4 regions of the Kitasatospora sp. NPDC059599 genome follow, and region 4 is predicted to be linked to each of the others. Evidence: riboswitches for the same ligand, from Rfam matches in the RefSeq annotation. Region 4 holds a riboswitch; each other region holds the start of a gene.
What was found. Region 4 has a riboswitch for cobalamin ahead of ACFV04_RS37620 (prenyltransferase/squalene oxidase repeat-containing protein). Riboswitches for the same ligand answer to the same signal wherever they lie in the genome.

Region 1 (4,157 bases), on a different contig from region 4:
CCCGGACGTACACGCCGGCCAGGCCCAGGTCGGCGGCCTTGCGCAGCACGTCCAGCGGGAAGTGCTTGGCCTGGTCCCACTCGACCGCGTTCGGCGCCAGGTGCTCCCGGGCGAAGGCCCGGGTGGTCTCGGCGACGGCGCGCTGGTCCTCGGTGAGGTCGTTCATCGCGCTCATCCCATCGTCGGCATCGTGAAACTCGCGCCCTCCTTGACCCCGGAGGGCCAGCGCGAGGTGACGGTGCGGGTGCGGGTGTAGAAGCGGATCGCGTCCGGGCCGTGCTGGTTGAGGTCGCCGAAGCCGGAGCGCTTCCAGCCGCCGAAGGTGTGGTACGCGATCGGCACCGGGATCGGCACGTTGACCCCGACCATGCCGGTGTTCACCCGGCGGGCGAAGTCCCGGGCGGTGTCGCCGTCCCGGGTGTAGATGGCCACGCCGTTGCCGTACTCGTGCTCGCTGGGCAGCCGCAGCGCCTCCTCGTAGTCCGCGGCACGCACCACGGTCAGCACCGGGCCGAAGATCTCCTCCCGGTAGATCCGCATGTCCGGCGTCACCCGGTCGAACAGCGAGGCACCGAGGAAGTAGCCGTCCTCGTGGCCCTCCAGGCGGAAGTCCCGTCCGTCCACGACGAGTTCGGCGCCCTCCCCGACCCCGAGGTCCAGGTAGCCACGGACCCGCTCCAGCGCGTCGGCGCCGACCAGCGGGCCGAAGTCCGCCGCCGGGTCGTCCGAGCGGCCGACCCTGAGCGCGGCGATCCGCTCGACCAGCTTCGCCACCAGGGCGTCCGCGGTCTCCTCCCCCACCGGGACGGCCACCGAGATCGCCATGCAGCGCTCGCCGGCCGAGCCGTACCCGGCGCCGACCAGCGCGTCGGCGGCCTGGTCGAGGTCGGCGTCCGGCATCACGATCATGTGGTTCTTGGCGCCGCCGAAGCACTGCGCCCGTTTGCCGTGCGCGGCGGCCGTCGCGTACACGTACTGGGCGATCGGCGTGGAACCGACGAAGCCGACGGCCTGCACCCGTGGATCCTCCAGCAGGGTGTCCACGGCCTCCTTGCCACCGTTGACCACGTTGAGCACGCCCGGCGGCAGCCCGGCCTCCAGGAACAGTTCGGCGAGGCGCAGCGGCACCGACGGGTCCCGCTCGGAGGGCTTGAGGACGAAGGCGTTGCCGCAGGCCAGCGCGGGCGCCGCCTTCCACAGCGGGATCATCGCCGGGAAGTTGAACGGCGTGATGCCGGCGACCACGCCGAGCGGCTGGCGCATCGAGTACACGTCGATGCCGGTGCCGGCGTTGTCGCTGAACTCGCCCTTCAGCAGGTGCGGGATCCCGGCGGCGAACTCCACCACCTCCAGACCGCGTTGGAGGTCACCGTGGGCGTCGGCCACCGTCTTGCCGTGCTCGGCGGAGAGCAGCCGGGCCAGCTCCTCCTTCTCCCGCTCGACGAGCTGCAGGAAGCGCAGCAGCACCCGCGCCCGCCGCTGCGGGTTCCAGGCCGCCCACGCGGGCTGGGCCTGCGCGGCGTCGGCGATCACCGCCTCGACCTCGGCGCGGTCGGCCAACGGCACCCGGGCCTGCACCCGGCCGGTGTTGGGGTCGTACACGTCGCCGTACCGCCCGGACGAGCCGGGTGTGCGCTTGCCGGCGACGAAGTGCGTCAGTTCACGGACCATCGGTTCCTTCTCTCGACATGGGTGGGGAGAGGAGGAATGGAGGGGGCACCGCCGACACCGGCGACCGCGCGCACGGTTGTGCGCCGGCACGGTGTACGGCAGTTGACGGACCGTCAGAAGCGGGGCGCCCTGACGGTCGGCAGCACGGCAGCGGCACGGGAGCCTCGTCGGCACCCGTACGGATCAGCAGCCCGAGTCATGCGTGTCGTCTCCATCCTCGTGGAAAACACGAACCACCCGCGGCCGGTATCCTGACTCCCGGATCCACGCCCGCCCCCGGGCCTTCCCGGCTGGCTGCCAGTGGCCGTCTACCTGCGAGGACGAACTCCCCGGTCACAGTGGCGGGACCGTGCCGGACTCACACCGGCTTCCCTGACACCGCGGACCTGCCCTCGACCATATAGTTGGACGTCCTAGTAAGTCCAGAGCCCCGGCCGCGCGCCGCGCCCGCCCACCTGCCCGGCCGCCCGGCCGCCCGGCCGCCCGCGCCCAGCCGCGCGGGAGACGCCACCTCCGCCGTCACCCGGCCGGACCGAACCGTCTCGAAACGCCGACGGCAGTGGCTCCCCGATCGCCCGACCGCGTGAACCGATCCGGACCGAAGGCTTGTCTTCCGCCCCCGTTCGGTCCCCGTCCGGGTGCCCGGGGCCGGTGTCCGCCGGAAGGTGAGCGCGTGGGGCGGAGCGGACACGGCGACAGAAACACGGAGACATGAGACTCATGAGGTTCGATCGCGGCAGGCGCCCACGCTCCTGGCGAGCGCGAGCAGGCCGAACCCTGGCCGTCCTCGGCCTGGTACTGACGGGAACGGGCATGGGCTTCCACCCGGCGCCGGCCTCCGCCCTTGTCACGGCGGACTTCCGCAGCACCTCGGTGGTCCTGACCAACAACAGCGACCTCCCGCTGATCCTGACCGACCACTACCTCCAGCACGGGTGCTGGGAGACCGAGCCACCGGCCCGGATCGAGCCGGGCAAGGTGGCGCTCTGGAAGTCGGTGTCCTGCGGGGCCGGAACGGGCACCGAGGGCTCGGCCTTCTACCGGATCGACAACGACAAGGGCCCCAACCTGCGCCTGCACTGGGACAACGCAGCCGTCGGCGGGCAGAGCTACGACGAGACGGTCCCGAACGGCTACGCGCTCTCCCGCGACGGCGGGGACGGCGACCACACCACCGTCAACTACGCCTTCGACTGCAACTCACGGATGTGCGACGGCATCCCCGACGACTGGAAGCTCCACGGCGTCGACATCGATCCGGGGGACGGCAGCCCGATGAAGCACATCGACCTGCCAGGCATGGGCGCCGACGTGAACCGGCCCGACATCTTCGTCCACCTCGACTGGATGGCGGACGACACTCCCGGCAACGTCCACAGCCACCAGCTGTCCGCCCAGGCGATCAAGAGGGTGGTCGACGCCTTCGCCAACGCGCCCTACCAGCGTCGAGGAGCCCCCGGACCGGGCATCAACCTGCACGTCGACGCCGGCCCGGACAGCATCCTCGACTTCTCCACCGGCCGGACCTGGGGAGCCCTGAGCCGGGCACGGCAGGTCGCCGAGGTCGACAACCTCGGCACGTTCAAAGGCGATTGCCCGAATCCGAGCAACCCGGACCCGGACAATGACGCGTGCAACTACGTGTGGGACGACTTCTACAAGATCAAGACGGCCTCCGGTGGCTTCGTCAGTGCCGGCCGTTCGCCGGTGTTCCACTACGCGCTCTCCGCTCACCTGCTCGCCCCCGGCAGCAGTTGGAACGGTTACGCTCCCCGCGGCGCCAGCGATTTCGTCCTCGCACTCGGCAACCAGCCGCACCACGTCGGCACCGAGGACGATCAAGCCGGCATCCTCATGCACGAACTCGGCCACAATCTGAGCCTGGATCACGGCGGAGGGGACGCCGTCAACTTCAAACCGCAGTACTTCAGCGTGATGAACTACTCGTACGGGTCGGGGATGACGAGCGGGCCCACCACGTACATCGACTACTCGCGGGTGGCGACCGGCCTCGACGAGAACCGGCTGGACGAGAACACCGTTCCTCCCACCGGAACCGTGCCCTACGGCATCCGTCGTTACTGCGCAGCGGTCAAGAAGTACGTCACCACCTCGACCAGCCTCAACTGGGTCGACTGGAACTGCGACGGCAACGTCGACCAGGTGCCCGTCCCCGCCGACATCGACGGCGACGGCGCGATGACCTCGCTCGCCGGATACGACGACTGGGCGCATCTGAAGCTGACCGGCGGAGCGATCGGCCATCCCGGCATGCCGCCGCTCCCGGAGCCGGAGGCGGTCCGCGAATTCGACGACAACGTGGCCCGGCTGATGCAACCGCCGGACACCACTGCCCCGGTCACCACCGCCACCGCCGATCCGCCCCCGAACGACGCCGGGTGGAACAACACCGACGTCACCGTCACCCTCGGCGCGACCGACGACATCAGCGGCACGGCCAGGACCGAGTACGACATCGACGGGAA
Region 2 (4,157 bases), on a different contig from region 4:
GGTGAGCGGGCGCAGGGTGTCCGGGTCCTGCTCCCGCAGGGCCCGGGCGAGTTGGGCGGCGAGGTCGCCGTCGGGGTCGAGCACGGGGGCGGTCTGGCCGAAGGCGTAGCCGGGGGAGCGCGGGTCGAGTTCGGCGGCGCCGGTGGCGACGAGCACGGTGGGTCGTTCCAGCGCGGCGCCGTAGACGGATACCGAGCCGTGGTCGCCGATCAGGCAGTCGGCGGCGACCAGCGCGGCCTGCCAGCCCTGGTGCGGCGGGATCAGCCGCAGGCCCATCCGGCGGGCGGTGTCGAGCAGCGCCTCGGGGTCGTGCCGGCTCCAGATGTTGGGGTGCAGGACGACGGCGACCGTGTACTCGTCGGCGGGCAGCCGGCGGACCAGCCGCTGGGGCAGGTCGGGGCGGCGGCCGAATAACGAGTGCTCGCTCCAGGTGGAGTTGACGACGACGAGCCGTCGGCCGTCGACGGCGCCGAGCGCGGCCCGGTAGGCGTCCCGGGAGCGCAGGCTGCGCAGCATCCGGTCGAGGCACGGGTCGCCGACGACCCGGGCGACGTCCAGCGCTTCGGGGCAGGAGGTCCGCAGGCGGTCCAGCTGTTCGGGGTGGGAGAGGCCGAGGACGTCCACGAACACCTCTCCGCCGTGGGTGAGTTCGTTGCGCGAGAGGCCTGCGGAGCTGGTCGTGTCGCCGGTGGACTCGGTCACCAGGCGGTTGTAGCCGGCGCCGTGCGGGAGGACGACGAGCCGGGCGTCCAGGTGGTGCATGGAGGAGTGGACGGCGCAGGCGACGGCGAGGTCGAAGTGGTGCCGGAGGGCGTCCTGCCAGTCGAGCACGGTGAAGCCGGGCAGGCCGTGCAGGTAGTCGTCCAGGGCGCGGTCGGCGAAGGCGGAGCCGGGGTTGACGGTGAAGTACCGGTCGATGCCGTCCGGGTTGAGGAGGGTGAGGACGTCGAGGACGCGGGTGGCGGAGGTGAGGGTGCGGGCGACCGCCAGCACGCGTGCCCTGACCGGTCGGGTGTTCCAGCGGTCGGCGGGCCAGGCGTGGGGGTGGGACGGCACACCATGATCGTACTCATCCGGTGGCCCGGCCCGACGGCTGTTCCCCGAGTGTCGGTCAGCCCGCGGCGGCGGTGGGCTCGTGGTGCTCGCCGGCGGCGCATTCGTCGAGGAGGGGGCGCATGTCCTCGTCCACGAGCCGGTAGCGCACCACGCGGCCGTCCTTGTCGCCGGTGACGACGCCGGCCGTGCGGAGCAGCCGCAGGGCCTGGGAGACGGCGGGGTCGCGCATGCCGGTGGCGACCGCGAGGTCGGTGACGGCGAGCGGGCCGGCCCGGTGCAGGGCGAGCAGCAGGGCGAGCCGTCCGGGGTCGGCGAGCAGGGAGAAGCGCTCGGCCCAGGACCGGACGTGCGCGGTGTCGCCGATCGCGGCGATGGCCTCGCAGACCCGGTGCCCGTCGATGGTGCGGTGGCCCGCGCGGTCGGCCGGTACGAGATGCATGCGGACATTCTTGCAGGCGGGGGCCTGTGATCCTGGACACCTGCGCAGGTGCGCAGCCTTGCATGGGTCGGGGCGCGACCCCTACGGTGTAGCCCGCCGTGGTGCTCGGGAAGACCGGTGACGGACCCTCAGGGGTCCCAGTCCGGAGCGGCCCTCGCCACTGTGATCGGGTGAGTTCCTTCGTCCTCGACGGAATTCGGTCCGTGTCCACGAAGCCACTGGGTGCCTCGCGCACTCGGGAAGGCGGACCCGGATGTCCCGTAAGCCAGGAGACCGGCCACGGCACTTCACGAAGTGATTCCACGAGGTGTTGGAGCGTGATCCTGAGATGACCCTGCCCGAAACCGCCGCGGCGGACGCGAAAGCGGCGCCGTCCGTGTTGCCCGCCTTCCGGTGGAAACGCGAGGACACCGTCCGTACGGCCGGGTTGATGGGGGTGATCCTGGCCATGCACGTGGTGGCCTTCGGGACGCTCGTGTTCCTGGTGGCGCCCGAGCGGTACGCGGTCGGCACCCAGGTCTTCGGGGTGGGCCTGGGCATCACCGCGTACACCCTCGGGATGCGGCACGCGTTCGACGCCGACCACATCGCGGTGATCGACAACACCACCCGCAAGCTGATGGCGGACGGCAAGCGGCCGGTCTCGGTGGGATTCTGGTTCGCGCTGGGGCACTCCTCGATGGTGGTCATCATGGCCGCCCTGGTGGCGGGCGGCGCCCAGCTGGCGAACACGCTGATGGACGACGAGTCGACCACCCACAAGTGGCTCGGCGTGGTCGGGACGACCACCTCCGGGGTGTTCCTCTACCTGATCGGCGCGCTCAACCTGGCGGCGCTGCTCGGCATCGTCAAGGTGTTCCGCGCGATGCGGGCCGGGCAGTACGACGAGGCGGAGCTGGAGGCGCACCTCGACTCCCGCGGCTTCATGGCCCGGGTGCTGAACCGGGCGACCCGTTCGATCACCCGCCCCGGGCAGATGTTCCCGGTCGGCATGGTGCTGGGCCTGGGCTTCGACACCGCCACCGAGGTCACCCTGATGGTGATGGCGGGTTCGGGCGCGGCCGCCGGGCTGCCCTGGTACGCGATCGTCTGCCTGCCGCTGCTGTTCGCGGCCGGGATGAGCCTGTTCGACACCCTGGACGGGACGTTCATGAACTTCGCGTACCAGTGGGCCTTCTCCAACCCGGTGCGGAAGGTGTACTACAACCTGACCATCACGGGGCTGTCGATCGCGGTGGCCTTCATCATCGGCACCATCGAGCTGGTCGGCGTGCTGCACGAGAAGTTCGACCTGACCGACCCGGTGAGCGGCTGGATCGCGGAGATCTCGCTGGACAACGTCGGCTACGCGATCGCGGGGCTGTTCGTGGTGGTCTGGGCGGTGGCGATCGGGTACTGGAAGCTCGCCAAGGTCGAGAAGCGCTGGACGCCGCAGGAGCAGTGAGCTGAGGGGCCCACCGCGCGGTGCCGAACGGCGCCTCCCCACTCGGGGAGGCGCCGTTCGTGCGTGCGGGGTCAGCGCTCCTCGCGGAAGTCGACGTGCCGGCCCGCGACCGGGTCGTACTTGCGCAGGACCATCCGGTCCGGATCGTTGCGGCGGTTCTTGCGGGTCACGTACGTGAAGCCGGTGCCGGCGGTGGAGCGGAGCTTGATGACGGGGCGCAGTTCGCTGCGGGCCACGGGTGTCCTCCTGGGTCCGGGGTGTTCGGTCGAGACCGTACACCGAAATGGAAGTCATTTTCATCTGGTGTAGCGTTTGCGCCGTCCCGATCATTCCCGGACGCCAGGGAGCACCCATGTCCGCCCACTGCCGGCTCACCGGCCGCCGGCCCGGCTTCGGCAACGCGATCTCGCACTCGCACCGCCGCACCCGCCGCCGCTTCGACCCCAACGTCCAGCGCAAGCGCTACTGGCTGCCCGGTGAGGGCCGGTACGTGCGGCTCACGCTGAGCGCCAAGGGCATCCGCACCGTCGACACGATCGGCATCGAAGCCGCCGTCGCCCGGATCCGGGCCCGGGGGGAGAGGGTCTGATGGCCGAGCAGAGCAAGATCGCCAAGAACGAGCAGCGGCGCGCCGTCGTCGACCGGTACGCCGAACGCCGGGCCGAGCTCAAGCGGATCATCGCCCACCCCGGCGCCGACCCGGCCGAGCGCGCCGCCGCGCGGGCCGAACTCGCCCGCCGGCCGCGCGACGCCGGCGCGACCCGGGTCCGCAACCGCGACGCCGTGGACGGCCGCCCCCGCGGCTACCTGCGCGCCTTCGGCCTCTCCCGGGTCAACCTGCGCGCGCACGCCCACGCCGGCCACCTGCCGGGCGTCCGGAAGGCGAGCCGGTGAGCCCGGTGGACGCCCCGGAGCGGATCAAGCTGCCCGTGGTCGTCGTCGCCGGGCTGCACGCCGAGGAACGACGCGCGGCCGTCGACGAGCTGACCGCGGACGCGGTGGAGGCGGTGGTGCTGCGGCACGACCTGCGGGACGCCTCGCTCGGCCTCGTCCACCGGGAACTGCGCGACGCCCGGGGGGTGTTCGACGCGGACGACGCGCCGTTGACGAACGACTGCCCGTGCTGCGCCCTGCGCGAGGACCTGCTGCCCCGGCTGCTGGGGATCGCCGACGAAGGCCGCCACGGGCTCGCCGTCGTCGAACTGTGGGGCGGCAGCG
Region 3 (4,157 bases), on a different contig from region 4:
CTGCCGGCTCTCGGGGCTGCCGGTGAAGGTGATCCGCCCGGCGCCGAGGCTCCGGACGAGGAGCGGCCCGGACTCCTGAACGGTGGTCACCGGGCGGACCATCCGCTCGGAGGCCCGGCGGCCGACCACCAGCACGGCAGCGCCGGCTCCGACGGCGGCGGCCGCCACGACGGCGGCGGTTCCCCAGCGCATATCGTTCCCCGCTCTGTTGCTCTCGCTGTTGCTCTCGGGCCGGACGGTGCTCGTACACCAGTCCACCGGGGCCCCGCCCGCCCGGCCACCGGGCTGGGCCGTCCGGGTCACTCGGGCACGGGCCGGAGCGGGTCGGGGAGTCAGCGGGGCGGGGAGTCAGCGGGTCAGGGGGTTCGAGAGGGGCGGGGGATTCCAGAGGGGCCGGGGTTTCCGGAGGGGCCGGGAGTCAGAGCGCGTCGGCGTCGAGGAGGCGCCAGAAGCGGGACGTGAGGGTGTCGATCGCGGGGGGCGGCGCGGCGCGGGCGCCGGCGCCCCAGTGGGAGGGGACGTGGTGCTCCTGGTGGAGAGCCTCGACAGCGCCGGCCAGGGTCTCCGCGGGAGCCGGGACGATGCGGGCGAGGGCGCGCAGGTGGGGCTGCCAGCGGCCGGTGACGCACTGGCGGAGCAGGTGGTCGAGGGCCTCCTCGCGGCCGGTGGCCCGGACGAGGTCGGGCAGGCCCAGGCCGAGGACCTCGGCGAGGGACCGGGTCTGCTCCTCGTCGCCGTCCCAGTGACCGGTCAGTTCGGCCTCCCGGTAGGCGTCGAGGGTGGTGCCGGTGCGGTCCGCGACGGCGGCCTGGCCGAGTTCGCGGGCCAGCCGGTGGTCCCGCAGCCGGACCGGGCGGCCGTCCATCAGCTGGGCGGCCCGGCACCACAGGGCGCGGGCGAGGGCGATGAACTCGCCCTCACCGGGACGCAGCTCGCCGCTCTCCCAGGCGAGGACGTGGGCGGGCAGCAGCCGGACGCCGTGCGCGGCCATACCCTCGGCGACCTGCTCGGGGGTCAGGCCGAGACCGGCCCGGTGGGCGCGGGCGGCCGAGGGCGAGAACGGCACCGGGGGCGGGGCGGCGGGGGGCTTTCTGCGACGCATGCCACCGAACGGTAGGGGCGGACCGGGGCACGGCCCCAGCACCCGAACGCACGAAGCGACCGGTCCCGGGGGCCCGCCGCGCTGGGCGATCCCACAGGCTGTCAGCCGGTGTCCCGTGTGACCAACCCCTCCGTGACCTCGGTTGACTCCCGGTTCGGCCGCGTGATGGGATCCTGGGGCCAATCGGAGGCATGGAGAGGAAGCCGGTGCGAGTCCGGCGCGGTCCCGCCACTGTCACCGGGGAGCACGCTCGGAATCATCGCCACGGCGGGCCGTCAGAAGCCGCTGGAAGGCCCCGGGGGTGCGTCCGACCCGGAAGCCAGGAGACTCTCGCCCCCGCTACGTCGATCCAGGGCGCGGACCCTGAGTGAGGACACGCACGCGATGCAGGCTGCCCCGCCCCGCCGCACTCCGAGCTGCCGTCCCGGGCACGGCCTTCCGGCGCAGGGTGTTCACGCGACCGGCCTCCTCGCACGCGCTCTTCCGATACCCGGCCTTCCGACGTGCAGCCGATGACCCGCCGCCCCCTGACCGGTCGTCCGCTCGCCCGCGCCGCCCTGTTCGCGCTGGGCGCCGTCGTGGGCTACGCCGCCGACGCCCGCTACGGCGACCCGCGCCGGGGCCACCCGGTGGCCGTGTTCGGCAGTGCCGCGACCCGGCTGGAGCGGCGCCTGTGGCGCGACGACCGGGCCGCCGGGGCCGGGTACACGGCGCTGTGCGTGGGCGCGGTCGCGGCGGGCGCGCTCGCCCTGGACCGTACGGTGGGCCGGCGCCCGACGGGCCGGGCGGCCCTCGCGGCGGCCGCCACCTGGACGGTGCTCGGCGGCACCTCGCTGACCCGGGAGGCCCGCGCCATCGGCCGCTCGCTGAAGGCCGGCGACCTGCGGGCCGCACGGGAGCGGCTGCCGCACCTGTGCGGGCGGGACCCGAGCGCGCTCGACGAGCAGCAGATCGCCCGCGCGGTGGTCGAGTCGGTGGCCGAGAACACCGCCGACGCCGTGGTGAACGCGCTGACCTGGGGCGCCCTCGCGGGCACGCCCGGGCTGCTGGCCTTCCGGGCGGTGAACACCCTGGACGCCATGGTGGGCCACCGCTCGCCGCGGCACGCCCGGTTCGGCTGGGCCTCGGCCCGGCTGGACGACGTGGCCGGCTGGCCGGGCGCCCGGCTGACCGCGCTGCTGACGGTGGCCGCCGCCCCGCAGCCCCGGACGGCCTGGCAGGTCTGGCGCCGCGACGGCTCCGCGCACCCGAGCCCGAACGCGGGCCAGGCCGAGTCGGCGTTCGCCGGCGCGGTGGGCGTCCGGCTGGGCGGCACACTGCAGTACGGCGAGCGGGTGGAGCACCGGCCGGTGCTGGGCGCGGAGCTGCGCCCGGTGACGGTGGACGACATCGAGCGGGCCTGCGCGCTCTCGCGGCGGGTGGGCGCGCTGGCGCTGGGTACGACGGTCGCGGGGCACGTCCTGCTGCGCGCGCTCCTGGGGAAGAGGGGAAGGGCATGACGAACGCGCTGCTGGTCGCGGGGACGACCTCGGACGCGGGCAAGAGCGTGGTGACGGCCGGCATCTGCCGCTGGCTGGCCCGCCAGGGCGTGCGGGTCGCGCCGTTCAAGGCGCAGAACATGTCGCTGAACTCCTTCGTCACCGCCGACGGTGCCGAGATCGGCCGCGCCCAGGCGATGCAGGCGCAGGCCGCCCGGGTGGAGCCGGAGGCGGCGATGAACCCGGTGCTGCTGAAGCCCGGCGCGGACGGCCGCAGCCAGGTGGTGCTGCTGGGCCGGCCGGTCGCCGAGGTCGGCGCGCTGGACTACCGCGAGCGCAAGCCCGTCCTGCTGGAGCGCGCCCTGGAGTGCCTCGCCGATCTGCGCCGCCGCTACGAGGTGGTGGTCTGCGAAGGCGCCGGTTCGCCTGCCGAGATCAACCTGCGCGACCGCGACATCGCCAACATGGGCCTGGCGACGGCCGCCGGGCTGCCCGTGGTGGTGGTCGGGGACATCGACCGGGGCGGCGTGTTCGCGGCGATGTACGGGACGCTGGCGCTGCTGTCGGCGGAGGACCAGCGGCACGTGGCCGGCTGGTTCGTCAACAAGTTCCGCGGCGACGCGCGGCTGCTGGCACCCGGGCTGGAGATGCTGCACGAGCTGACCGGCCGTCAGGTGCTGGGCACCCTGCCGATGCTGCCCGGCCTGTGGCTGGACGCCGAGGACTCGCTGGACCTGTCGACGGTGGTGGACCGGGTGGACGGGCGCGGCCCGCTCGGCGCGGACGTGCTGCGGGTCGCCGTGGTGCGCTTCCCCCGGCTGTCCAACTTCACCGACCTGGACGCGCTGGCGCAGGAGCCGGGTGTGCTGGTCCGCTGGGCGACCAGGCCGGAGGAACTGGCCGACGCCGATCTGGTGGTGCTGCCCGGCACCCGGGCCACCGTGGCGGACCTCGCCTGGCTGCGCGAGCGCGGCCTGGAGCCGGCGCTGAAGGCGCGGGCGGCGGCCGGACTGCCCGTCCTCGGGGTGTGCGGCGGCTACCAGATGCTGGCGCGCGGGATCGTCGACGAGGTGGAGTCCAAGGCGGGTGCCGTCGACGGGCTCGGCCTGCTGCCGACGCACGTGCGGTTCGGCGTCGAGAAGGTGCTGGCGCGGCCGGTCGGCGAGGCGTACGGGCACCGGGTCGAAGGCTACGAGATCCACCACGGCGTGGTCGCGGTCGAGGGGGGCGTCGCCTTCCTGGACGGCTGCCGGGTGGGCTCGGTCTGGGGCACGACCTGGCACGGCGCGCTGGAGAACGACGGCTTCCGCCGCGAACTCCTGCGCGAGGTCGCCGCGTTGGCGGGCCGGGCGTTCGTCCCGGCGCCGGACACCTCCTTCGCCGCGGCGCGCGAGGCCCGGCTGGACCGGCTGGGCGACCTGATCGAGGAACACGCGGACACCGACGCGCTGTGGAAGCTGATCGAGGGCGGGGTGCCGGCGGCCGGATCGCTGCCGTTCCTGGCGCCCGGGGCACCTGGGAGTGACGCATGAGCCGGGTACGACCGCAGAACCGGGCACGACAGGAGTGGGGTACGG
Region 4 (4,157 bases):
TACGACCAGGTGTTCCGCCCGGGGTCGGCGTGCCAGTACGACCAGTAGGCGGTGGCCGGGGGCGTCAGGACGCACTTCTCCTGATCCGGGGTCGGGAACTGCTTGCCGCCCTGGAAGCCGCCGTAGCCGATCCGGCAGATGAACGCCGGGCCGTCGTGACCGGTGCCGGTGGTCTTCCAGCCGCCCTGGTTGAGCAGGGCGTACCCGGTGGTCGGGGTGGTGCCGCAGGAGCGCAGCAGCGGGCCGCCCCACCTCCCGAAGTCCACCGCGAGGACGACGCCCGAGGTGGTGGTGCACTGGTCCATCGGCAACGGCGCCGCCACCGCGGGGGCGGCGCCCACGGCGACGCCACCGCAGGCGAGCGCGAAGGTCAGCGCCGCCGCCCCGGACAACCGCCCGAGGCGCGTGGCGCGTCCCGGGCTCACCGGTGCCGCCCCGGGGCCGCGGTGCGGCGGCGACGGGCGACCAGGACGGCCGCGGCGCCGAGCGCGGTCAGCGCACCGGCACCTGCGGTCAGGGTCAGCGCCTGGGTTCCGGTGCTCGCGAGGTTGCCGGAACCGGTCTGCCCCGACACGCTCCCGGCCCGGGCGTCGGCGCCGCCCGCCGGGGCGTCGACGCCGCCGGCCGGCCGGGTGGTCGGGCCACCGCCGGTCGAGGGCACGTCGGTGACCGGGGCCGACGCAGTCGTGGTGGGCGAGTCCGTCGGGGTGCCGGTGGGCGTTCCTGTCGGAGTGCCGGTCGGCGTGTCGGTGGGAGTGCCCGTCGGCGTACCGGTGGGCGTTCCTGTCGGCGTACCGGTCGGCGTCCCCGAGGGAGTCGGCGTCGGAGTGCCGGTGGGCGTCCCCGAGGGAGTCGGCGTCGGAGTACCGCCGAGGTTGCGGGTCAGCGTGCCGAAGGAGATCCCGGTGGCACCACCGAGCACCTGGGTGGAGGCGCGGACGTCCGAACCCCGCTGGCCGGCGGAGGCGACGTTGAACCCGCCGTCGCCGTTCTGCTGCCCGGCGAGGAAGTCGAGCGCCTTGGCGATCCGACCGCCGTAGTCGGCCTTGCGCAGCGTCATGCCCTGGACGGCCAGCGCGGCCGAGTTGGTGGAGTCGCCGGCCGCACCGGGAAAGCCGCCGTCGGGCAGCTGCCGCGCGGCGAGCCAGCCGAGCCCCCTGTCGACCGCCTGCGCCGCCTCGTCCCCGGGCACGAGGGCCAGGGCCATGACGGCCATCGCCGTGCTGTCCACGTCGGAGTCGCCGGTGGCGGGGATCAGGCTCGGCCAGGAGCCGTCCGCGTGCTGGAGGCCCTTCAGGTAGGCGATCGCAGGGGCTGCGTTGGCGGCGTCCCCGGCCCGGAGCTGGGCCATGACGGCGAGTGCCTGGGAGAAGACCGAGGTGGCGTAGGCGTAGTTGCCGGGGGCGTCACAGCCGCTGTTCGCGTCGGCCTTGGTGCACACCAGCGCGGCGAGGGCGGCGATCAGGTCGTGGCCGCCGAAGTTCCGCGGGTCGCGGCCGACGGCCTCGGCGAGCAGCGCCTCCTTGCCGATCGAGCCGCCGCCGGCGTACTCGGTGCCGATGGCCGTCCAGTCGTTGACGGTGCGCTCGCTCGCGTCCTTGCCCTGCCGGTCCAGGAAGTCGACGATCCTGCGCAGCGCGGCGTCGTCGGTGCCGGTGGCGGCGAGGGCGTAGGCGCCGTCGATGGTGAGGCCGAAGTCGGCGAAGGCCGGGAAGCCCTCGTAGTAGTGGCCGTCGATGAGCCGGGCCGGGTCGGTGAGGTAGGCGCCACCCTTGGCGGCGTCCGGGGTCCGGCCCTCGGGCGGCGTGGTGGTGCCGGGGTTGCCGGCGTCGTGCAGCGGGTTCGCGCCCGTCGTGGGGCGGGCGTCACAGCCCCGGGTGGCGCTGCGGCCCCGGTGATCGACGTCGAACGTGCCCGCCGTCGCCGTGCACTGCCCGATCGGGTCGGCTGCGGCGGTACCGGGGTGGCCGAGCAGGACGGTGCCGCACGCGGCGACCGCGACGGTGCCGGCGACCACCAGCGACGCGAGGTCCCGGTTCCTGTGACGTGTGCGACTGCTGCTGACCCTCACGACGACTCCCTGGTCGGTCGACACGGGAGACACGGCGCAGCCGACGGCCGCCCGCCGGGAACGCGGGGGCGTCAAGAGCTGCGTCGTAGTCCGCGACGACGCAAGTGCTGTGTGAACAGACCCCCGGTCCAGGCATTCCGGCTCACCCACCGGGCGGTGGGTCTACGGTTGCGGGTCAGCGCCGGAATCGGACCGGCTTCCCCTGAATGCCGAGGGTGAAAAACCGGTTCATCAGACCACGGCGTCCGACGGGGAGTCAACGGGTCGTCAGGTCACTAACGTCCCTTGGCTCCTGCGACCCGGACGCGCACCCGTCGACGCCGGCGCCCCCACCACCGAATCCGGGCACGCCGGTGCACCCGGCCCCCTGTCCGGACAGGGGGCCGGGGCTCCGGTGGCGCCGCCGTTGGCCGGCCGCGCCAACGGGCGTCAGGGGGCGGTGATGCCCGGCTGGGCGCCCGCGCCGAAGGACCAGCCCTCGACGTCTCCGGGCGCCGGGTTGTAGCTGCCCGCGCCGAGGTTGCTGTACGACCAGGGGCCGCCGTGCTGGGCGTGCCAGTACGACCAGTAGGCGTTGCCGGTCGGGTTGGTGCAGGTGGCCGGCAGCGCGTTGATCTTGCAGACGAAGCCGGGGAACCTCGGGTGGAAGGCGTAGGGGAACCCGGCGCCGGTGAGCGCGGCGAGTCCGCTGGCCGGGTCGCCGGGGGCGCAGCCGGTTTCGATGCCGCCGCCGACGGCCGTGAAGTCGACCACGACGGTGACGCCGGTGGTCCCGTCGCAGGCGGCGGCCTGCGCCTGCGGGGCCTGCGCGGCGGAGACGCCGAGCAGGCCGGCGGTGAGGGCGGCGGCTGCGACGATCGAGCCGAGCGTGCGGCGGGCAGGTCGGGCAGGGGTGAGGGTGTCGTTCATCGGTGAACTCCTCGCAGTGTCGGGCCCGTTCAGCGGACGGCCGGTGCCGGGCAGAGCAGCGTGGGGGCGTCGGGGCGGGCCCCGGCGGCGGAGAGGGTGGCGAGCGGGGTGCCCGCGAGACCGAGGACGGCCTGCGCGGTGGCCCGGGCGCCGGTGCCCGCGGTGAAGCCGGTGGCGTCGTAGGCGACGGCGCCGCGCACCGCCGGGTCGGCGGCGCAGCCCTGCTGGAGCTTGACCAGTCGGCTCCAGCCCTTGAGGCCGGCGCCGAAGTGCCCACCGGCCAGCAGCGCCTGGGTGGCCAGGCCGGTGGTGTTGGCGTTGGAGGCGGTTGCCCCGGCCGCCGCGAAGCCGCCGTCGGCGTTCTGGTGGGTGGTGAGCCAGGTGAGGCCGGCGTTGGCCTTGGCGGTGCGGCCGGTGGCGGCGAGGGCCTGGACGGCGAGCGCGGTGGCGTCCGCGTCGCTCGCGCAGGTGGTCTGGCCGAAGGCGACGGGGAAGCCGCCGTCCGCGCACTGGCTGTTCGCGAGGTAGTCGACGGCCACCGCCGGGGCGTCACCGGGCGTGCGGTGCAGGGCGATCAGGGCCAGCGACTGGCCGAAGGCGTTGCTGTAGTCGCCCCACTGGGAGCGGTCGGAGAAGCGGCCCTCGGCGGTCCGGAGGGAGCGCAGCCGGGCGGGCAGGTCGACGCCGCCGAAGCTCGCCGGGTTCTCGCCGCGGACCTCGGCGGCGAGCAGCAGTTTGGCGGTGGCGCCGGCGTAGGCCTCGGTGGTGCCGTCGCCGAGGTAGCCGCTGATGATCTCGGGCTTGGCGAGCCAGGCGGTGGCCTTGGCGGCGGCCAGGTCGGAGCCGTGGGAGGCGGCGAAGGCGAGTACGGCGTCGACGGTCAGGCCCTGGTCGGGGTAGGCGGTGCCATTGAAGACGGACTCGAAGTGGTCGCCGTCGACGAGTTGGCGGGCCAGCCAGCCGGCCGCGGCGGCGTCCGGACGGACCGTGACGGAGGCCGACGCTGCGGGGGCCGACGTCGCGGGGGCCGGCGCGGCGTGCGCGGCGGCGGCCGGGAGCACGGTGGCGAGGGCCAGGGCGGGTATCGCGAGCAGACCGAGGGTGCGGCGGAGCGCGGGCATGGGTGCCTTTCCGGGCCTGGACGCAGGGGCCCGGAGGACGTCGGCGAACGCGCCGG

Region 1: it holds a riboswitch for cobalamin, as region 4 does, so the genes downstream of both, ACFV04_RS31815 (CoA-acylating methylmalonate-semialdehyde dehydrogenase) here and ACFV04_RS37620 (prenyltransferase/squalene oxidase repeat-containing protein) in region 4, are expected to answer to the same signal.
Region 2: it holds a riboswitch for cobalamin, as region 4 does, so the genes downstream of both, ACFV04_RS13780 (HoxN/HupN/NixA family nickel/cobalt transporter) here and ACFV04_RS37620 (prenyltransferase/squalene oxidase repeat-containing protein) in region 4, are expected to answer to the same signal.
Region 3: it holds a riboswitch for cobalamin, as region 4 does, so the genes downstream of both, ACFV04_RS14200 (cobalamin biosynthesis protein) here and ACFV04_RS37620 (prenyltransferase/squalene oxidase repeat-containing protein) in region 4, are expected to answer to the same signal.

What each region holds. Positions count from the first base shown of each region.
Region 1 is NZ_JBHWCL010000119.1:3,359-7,515, forward strand. Features, by position in the region: gene ACFV04_RS31810 (acyl-CoA dehydrogenase family protein) at 1-175, opposite strand, end outside; gene ACFV04_RS31815 (CoA-acylating methylmalonate-semialdehyde dehydrogenase) at 172-1,671, opposite strand; cobalamin riboswitch at 1,895-2,087, opposite strand; gene ACFV04_RS31820 (OmpL47-type beta-barrel domain-containing protein) at 2,485-4,157, shown strand, end outside.
Region 2 is NZ_JBHWCL010000030.1:49,236-53,392, reverse strand. Features, by position in the region: gene ACFV04_RS13790 (hypothetical protein) at 1-1,056, opposite strand, end outside; gene ACFV04_RS13785 (ArsR/SmtB family transcription factor) at 1,112-1,495, opposite strand; cobalamin riboswitch at 1,578-1,792, shown strand; gene ACFV04_RS13780 (HoxN/HupN/NixA family nickel/cobalt transporter) at 1,824-2,939, shown strand; gene rpmG (50S ribosomal protein L33) at 3,011-3,175, opposite strand; gene rpmB (50S ribosomal protein L28) at 3,292-3,528, shown strand; gene rpsN (30S ribosomal protein S14) at 3,528-3,833, shown strand; gene ACFV04_RS13760 (CobW family GTP-binding protein) at 3,830-4,157, shown strand, end outside.
Region 3 is NZ_JBHWCL010000032.1:2,921-7,077, forward strand. Features, by position in the region: gene ACFV04_RS14190 (alpha/beta hydrolase family protein) at 1-192, opposite strand, end outside; gene ACFV04_RS14195 (XRE family transcriptional regulator) at 419-1,102, opposite strand; cobalamin riboswitch at 1,298-1,432, shown strand; gene ACFV04_RS14200 (cobalamin biosynthesis protein) at 1,615-2,601, shown strand; gene ACFV04_RS14205 (cobyric acid synthase) at 2,598-4,112, shown strand.
Region 4 is NZ_JBHWCL010000169.1:2,906-7,062, reverse strand. Features, by position in the region: gene ACFV04_RS37625 (hypothetical protein) at 1-425, opposite strand, end outside; gene ACFV04_RS37620 (prenyltransferase/squalene oxidase repeat-containing protein) at 422-2,071, opposite strand; cobalamin riboswitch at 2,181-2,312, opposite strand; gene ACFV04_RS37615 (flagellar hook-length control protein FliK) at 2,501-2,980, opposite strand; gene ACFV04_RS37610 (prenyltransferase/squalene oxidase repeat-containing protein) at 3,010-4,101, opposite strand.